Regions from separate parts of the Exiguobacterium sp. Leaf187 genome, predicted to be linked through region 2. Evidence: predicted binding sites of a transcription regulator. Region 2 holds the regulator's gene; the other holds the start of a gene.

Region 1 (3,489 bases), on a different contig from region 2:
ACGTCTATGTCGTCACGGAACATCTGGAAGCGTATCGATTTGAAGAAGGTGTTCACGTTTACGGAGTGCAAGTGACAGGTCTACCGCTCGTTCAGACCTATAACCAACTGGCGGCACTAAATTTAGCCTTCTTACGCCAAGCGCAAGCTTTGAGTAAGATCGTTGATTTCGCAGTCATCCACAACTTCAACATGGAGACCGCATCAGCTGCCCAAGCTATCGCGAAGATCAAAGAGTTGCCACTCGTCAGTAACGTCTACGATGTCGAAAGTGAGCGTTCTCCTGATCGTTCAGGTGGTCTGGTCGTTGCCTTAAAACGACTTGAAGGAGATGCGTTGCGCCAATCAGCGGTTGTTTATCTAGAACGAGAAGAGTCACGTCACGGGGTGGAGCAAGAGTATCACGTCGAAAAGAAGCCACTGCGTTTTGAAGAGAACCTTGAAAAACCATATCAACACGTGACGAATCCGAAAAAGAACGGATGAACAGTTGCAATTCCTTTCCTTTCTTGGTACGATACTTGAGTATGCTTAACCTTATGTAAAGCAAAATCACTTGATACATCGAGAGCTAGATAGGAGGGAATCCCATGCGCGTTAAAATCACATTAGCTTGCACTGAAACTGGTGACCGTACTTATATCACTAAAAAGAACAAGCGTAACAACCCAGAGCGTCTTGAGTTGAAGAAATACAACCCACGTCTCCGTAAGCACACACTTCACCGTGAAGTGAAATAATTGAGATGGAAGCCGTCACTTCGTGTGATGGCTTTTTTTGTGGAAAGGAAGACATTCATGAATAAACAAGAAGTACGCCGTCTGATCAAAGAACGACTCGATATGATGGAGAACCGTGCGGAGAAGGAACGGTTGATTCACGAACATGTATTATTATTACCTGAATGGCAACAAGCGACTTGTGTCGCGATCACATTAGCTTTTCGAAATGAATGTGATACAAGAATGCTGATTGAACAGGCGTGGCAAGAGGGCAAGACGGTCTTGATACCAAAAGTAGTCGGAGACGAGATGATCTTTTATGAACATGGACCAGAAGATCAACTGCAAGCAAATCAGATGGGGATTTCTGAACCGACCGCTTCAGCACGTCGCGCTTCACTTGCTCAAGCAGAGCTTTGCCTTGTTCCGGGTCGTGCCTATCGTCGGGACGGCTATCGGTTAGGATGGGGGGGAGGTTATTACGATCGTGCACTCGTGACCTATGCAGGATGTAAAGTATCGATTGCCTTTTCTGAACAACTTCTTTCAGATTTTGAAGTGGAAGCCTTTGATATCCCAGTTGATCTGATCGTCACTGACTTAGAGGTCATCCGATGCTAAGCGCGACCATTTTGTTTTGTCTATTGCTTGCTTGGACCGGACGATCTTTTCGTTTATTGACGACAAGTGGTGCGATCATGACCTTGCTCGTCGGTAGTGGTGTCTCATTCGGATTCGGTTGGCAAGGATTAGTAGTACTCTTACTTTTCTTTGGTAGCTCGAGCCTGTTATCGAAGGTCGGACGGTCCAGAAAACAATCGGTCGACTCCATCGTTGAGAAAGACGGCGCGCGTGACGGATGGCAGGTCCTTGCGAATGGAGGGCTAGCGTTCGTTGCTGCCTTAGCGTATGCCATGACGATGGATTTTGCGTATCTCTTGTTATTTCTATTCGTCATCGCAGCATCGAATGCTGATACGTGGGCATCCGAAATCGGACCGCTCTCAAGACGTGATCCATGGTCGCTCAAAACGTTACGACGGGTACCAGCAGGAACAAGTGGAGCGATGTCGCTGATTGGAACGGTCGGTACGATCGCAGGAGCTGCGTTCATCGCGATAGCAGCGCATTGGATATTTTCTCTTTCTTTAAGAGACGTCTTACTCGTAACAAGTATCGGTGTACTCGGGAGCCTGCTGGATACACTATTTGGAGCAGTAGGGCAACGCGTTTACCGATGTACGGTTTGTGGGGAATACACAGAAAAGCGAAAGCACCATGGGCAACCGACAGCTTATGTTTCAGGTATTCGATTTTTAGGGAATGATGCTGTCAATGTCTTAACGAGTGGTTTGGCAAGTGGAATCGGGTTTATCATCGTTCGATTCTGGTAACTGGAAAGTATATGAGTATGTAATTCCTTATGTTAGGATATCAATGACACAAAATGGACAAATGTGATTAATTTCACATGATACAAATAATGTGAAAGATGTTACAATTTATTTGTGAGATAGTTAACAAACTCTTAGGACGAATGAAAGGGTGGACATAACGATATGGAATTACATGCGAAAGTGACACGGGTAGCCCTCATTGGAGCTGGTGCAGTCGGTTCAAGCTTTGCCTATCAGATGTCAACAGCTGGGCTTTGTGAAGAACTTGTCATCATTGATGTCAACAAAGCCAAAGCAGAGGGCGAGGCAATGGACTTAAACCATGGAACACCATTTAGCTCTTCACCGATGCGAATATGGGCTGGCGACTACGCGGACTGCCGCGAAGCGGAAGTCGTCGTCATCACGGCAGGCGCTCCACAAAAACCAGGTGAGACAAGACTCGATCTCGTTGCAAAGAATGCGCTGATCATGAAAGAAATGATTCGTCAAATCATGGATTCTGGTTTTGATGGGATCATCGTCGTGGCTTCTAATCCGGTTGATATCATGGCGCATCTTGCCTGGAAATATTCCGGTCTTCCGAAATCCCGCGTATTTGGATCAGGAACGGTGCTTGATACAGCACGTCTGCGTCAAATGCTTGGAGAATACTTTCACATTGACTCCCGAAATGCCCATGCCTATATTCTTGGAGAACATGGTGATACGGAATTCGCTGCCTGGAGTAACAGCCGTATTTATGGAAAAACGATTGATGAACTACTTGCTGAAGACGATCGTTATTCTCAAGCAGATCTTGATCAAATTTACATCAACGTCCGAGATGCTGCTTATCATATCATCGAGCGCAAAGGGGCAACCTACTATGCGATCGGGCTTGGGCTTGTTCGGATCGTTCGTGCCATCCTCGGAAATGAGAACTGTCTATTAACGGTCGGTGCGCATGTCGATGGGCAGTATGGCATTTCCGGTATCCACATTGGAGTTCCCGCCATCATTAATCGTCAAGGTGTGCGTGAAATCATTGAAGTCTCATTGACGGAAGAAGAGTTGAAGAAATTCCATCATTCTGCTGATGTATTGCGTCAGACGCTTGAACCCGTCTTGCAAGGATAAGCGTACGCATCATGCTGAAGGTATTACCGAAATAAAGTAGCAAAAAAACTCAAGTGTCGGACTTTCTTCATATTGTCCACACTTGAGTTTTTTTGATGTAAAGAACGAATACATAAAAAATCACATCTATTCGTCCAGTAGTAAAAAGAGAAAAATCTAGGTTTTATTTTACTAGAAAAGGGTTAAGTAAGAGATAGAAGCATTTTTACGTCATTTTTTGTACGTCATGATACCCAAAAAGGAGAGAACCGA
Region 2 (3,489 bases):
GCTCTCCCAGCTGAGCTAAGCCCCCATGAATTAACTTTAGTATACGCATCGCTAACTGCTTTATCAATATAAAAATAACGCTTTCATAAAAAAGAATTCCTTCCAAAATCGTCGGAAGGAATTCACGATTCATTTATTCAATTCACGCATCAAATCCGCCTGTCGTTCAAGCTCTGCCTGTTGCTCGAGGATCAAGACCTTTTTGTACGTCCGCGCAGAAATCAAGATGCTGATCTCATAGAGAACGAACAATGGGACCGAGATCATCAAATGTGACGTCACGTCCGGCGGTGCGATCAATGCCGCAACGACGAACAGCGCAAAGTACGCATATTTCCGATTCTTTCGCATGAAAATTGGCGTCACGAGACCAAGACGTGTCAGAAACATCGTCACGACCGGCAATTGGAAAAGAAGACCGAACGGAATCGTTAATCGGATTAAGAAACTGAAGTAGTTCTCAACTCCGATGACTTGTTCGATTCCGAGTTCCTTCCCTAGTTCAGTCGAAACTTTTAATAAGAAAGGTAACAACCAAAAGTATGAGAAGGCTACACCAGCCAAAAATAGAAAGAAGATGACCGGAATATACGTCAATGTCGCTTTTTGCTCCTTATCATACAGACCAGGGCGGACGAATGCCCAGAGTTGATACATCCAGAACGGCGATGCCAGCACGATTGCGATGATGAACGCAAGATTCAAATACAACATTAAAGGATCTGCGACGTTGAAGGCATTCAAACCGATACCGAGCTCTTTTAAGTCCGCTTGCAAGAAGCGAACGAGCGGTCGGACGAGCGGAAATGCAACAGCGAACAGGACGACGACGATGATAAGCGACCAGACGATCCGTTTACGCAGTTCGTCCAGATGCGACGTCACGCTTTGTTCTTGATCAATCGCCATGATTCAATCACTTCTCTTTCGGTTCATCCTTTTTATCGTCGTCCATGATACCGTTCGTTGCGCTCTTGAACTCTTTCAATGTCTGACCCGCAGCACGACCAAGTTCAGGTAACTTCTTCGGTCCGAAGATGATTAATGCGACGACACCGATTAGTGCTAAGCTACCTGGTCCGATGAATGCTATAGTTGACGGGATAAGGTTTTCCATTATGATTTCACTCCTTCAGCTGATTGCGAATAATGCTTCATGAAATAAACTAACGACTGCAACTCGATCGATAAATCGATGTGATGGACCCGGACGCTCGCTGGCACGTTCAACCGCGCGGGCGTAAAGTTCAGGATGCCAGTCACACCATACTCGACTAACTCATCCGCTACTGACTGCGCGAACTGGGATGGAACCGTCAAGATGGCAACATCGACCTGATTCGCTTCGATTTGTTCTTTCATGTCCGAAACATGATAGATTGGAACGTCATGCGTCGTTGTTCCGACCTTCTCTTCGTCCGCATCAAACGCAACGACTATCCGAGTACTATTATTCTTTAAAAAGTTATAATTTGCAAACGCTGTTCCGAGATGACCGACCCCGATTAAGGCAACATTCGTCACCTCATCTTGATTCAAGGTTTTGCGGAAAAACGTTAAGAGATGTTGAACGTTATATCCATACCCCTTCTTCCCTAATGCCCCAAAGTAGGAAAAATCGCGACGAATCGTTGCTGAATCAACCTTCACCGCCTCGCTTAACTCAGCAGAAGAGACGCGGAGCTTGCCTGAATTGTATAAACTTTGGATGAAGCGATAATATAGCGGCAACCGTTTTGCTGTCGCTTGTGGAATTTTTGTGTCTGGTCCATTCATCCTGCAGTTCCCCCTTCGGCCACATCCATCGTGGCACCCAAATCTTTGCAAAAAGCTTTCTACTCTCCTTGATTGTAAACCACTTCACATAGAGTCACAAATAATATATTCCGCAGGACCTCGCGCTTTTGTTCGTGATAGACTAAAGGGTGGAAGGATGGATGGAAATGATACTCTTACAAGTCAACCAACTCTCGAAATCATTCGGCGTTGAGCCGATTTTAGAAAATATCAAATTGGAAGTACAAGAGCGTGACCGGATTGCGCTCGTCGGACGAAACGGTGCCGGTAAATCGACCTTGCTCAAAATCATCGCTGGCGAACTCAGTCATGACTCGGGCGACATCATGAAAGGCAAGGATGTCAAAATCGGTTATCTCGCGCAAGACAGTGGTCTTGAATCGAACGAGACGATCTGGAACGAGATGCTGACCGTCTTTGAACATCTCCAAGAACAAGAACGAACACTACGCCGGATGGAAATCGAAATGGGCATGGAGCATATCTTGAACGATCCGGTCGCGTACGATCGTCTCCTAAAGACGTACGATCAAGCGCAACACGACTTCTCAGAAGCGGGTGGTTATCAGTTCGAAGCGAATATCCGCTCCGTCCTGCACGGCATGCGCTTTTATCCGGACGATTATTCGCGCCGGATCCAAACGTTATCCGGTGGTCAACGGACACGTCTCGCCTTAGCGAAGATGCTCCTGCAAGCACCAGAGCTCCTCATTCTCGATGAGCCGACCAACCACCTCGATATCGATACGCTCGCTTGGCTCGAAAGTTACCTCGGTGGTTATCGTGGTGCCGTTCTGATCGTCTCGCACGACCGGTACTTCCTTGACCAAGTCGTCAATGTCGTCTATGAGCTGTCACGCAATGTCTGCCGTAAGTTCACCGGTAACTACACGAAGTACTTGGAACAAAAAGCGGCATTGTACGATCAAGAAATGAAACAGTTCGAACAGCAACAAGAAGAAATCGCGAAGATGCAGGACTTCATTCAACGGAACATCGCCCGAGCGACGACGACCAAACGTGCCCAAAGTGTCCGGAAGCGGCTCGAGAAGGTCGATCGGCTCGACCGACCAGATGGGGATGAGCGTAGCACGGTCCTGTCCTTCCCGATTGAAAAACAGAGCGGGAATGACGTTCTTCAAGTCAATCAACTGGCAATCGGTTACGAAGAAGCTGTCTCAAAAGACATCACGTTCCGCTTGCAACGCGGTGAATCGCTGGCACTCGTCGGACCGAATGGAATCGGAAAGTCGACGCTTCTAAAAGTCCTCGTCGGTCGCTTACGCCCCCTCTTCGGTGATTTCCGTTTCGGAACTGGCGTCTCGATCGGATATTACGATCAAGAGCAGGCAGAACTCAATGACCGGAACCGCGTCATCGATGAGATTTGGAACGAATGGCCACTGATGCGTGAACAAGAAGTCCGGTCTGTCCTCGGGCAATTCTTGTTTAGCGGTGACGATGTCTTCAAGATCGTCCATGAGTTATCTGGTGGCGAACGCGGACGTCTCGCACTTGCAAAACTGAAACTCCGGAAAACGAACGTCCTCGTCCTCGATGAGCCGACGAACCACTTGGATCTGGATTCGAAGATGGTCCTTGAAAATGCGCTCGTCGACTACGAAGGAACGCTGTTATTCGTCTCTCACGACCGTTACTTCATCGACCGAATCGCGACCCGCGTCATCGAGA

Evidence for each region. The regulator Rex, encoded in region 2, represses fermentation and respiration genes when NADH is low (regulators of the CRP and FNR family bind a similar motif). The targets are predictions, from matches to a motif close to TTGTGAAATATTTCACAA.
Region 1: the regulator Rex is predicted to act here: its motif matches at 2,177-2,194, upstream of ASF99_RS02915 (L-lactate dehydrogenase).

What each region holds. Positions count from the first base shown of each region.
Region 1 is NZ_LMPR01000008.1:101,675-105,163, reverse strand. Features, by position in the region: gene ASF99_RS02935 (1,4-alpha-glucan branching protein domain-containing protein) at 1-485, shown strand, start outside; gene rpmG (50S ribosomal protein L33) at 590-739, shown strand; gene ASF99_RS02925 (5-formyltetrahydrofolate cyclo-ligase) at 797-1,342, shown strand; gene ASF99_RS02920 (DUF92 domain-containing protein) at 1,336-2,115, shown strand; gene ASF99_RS02915 (L-lactate dehydrogenase) at 2,281-3,237, shown strand.
Region 2 is NZ_LMPR01000009.1:1,898,209-1,901,697, forward strand. Features, by position in the region: tRNA gene ASF99_RS13840 (tRNA-Ala) at 1-25, opposite strand, end outside; gene tatC (twin-arginine translocase subunit TatC) at 130-909, opposite strand; gene ASF99_RS13850 (twin-arginine translocase TatA/TatE family subunit) at 917-1,117, opposite strand; gene ASF99_RS13855 (redox-sensing transcriptional repressor Rex) at 1,117-1,776, opposite strand; gene ASF99_RS13860 (ATP-binding cassette domain-containing protein) at 1,944-3,489, shown strand, end outside.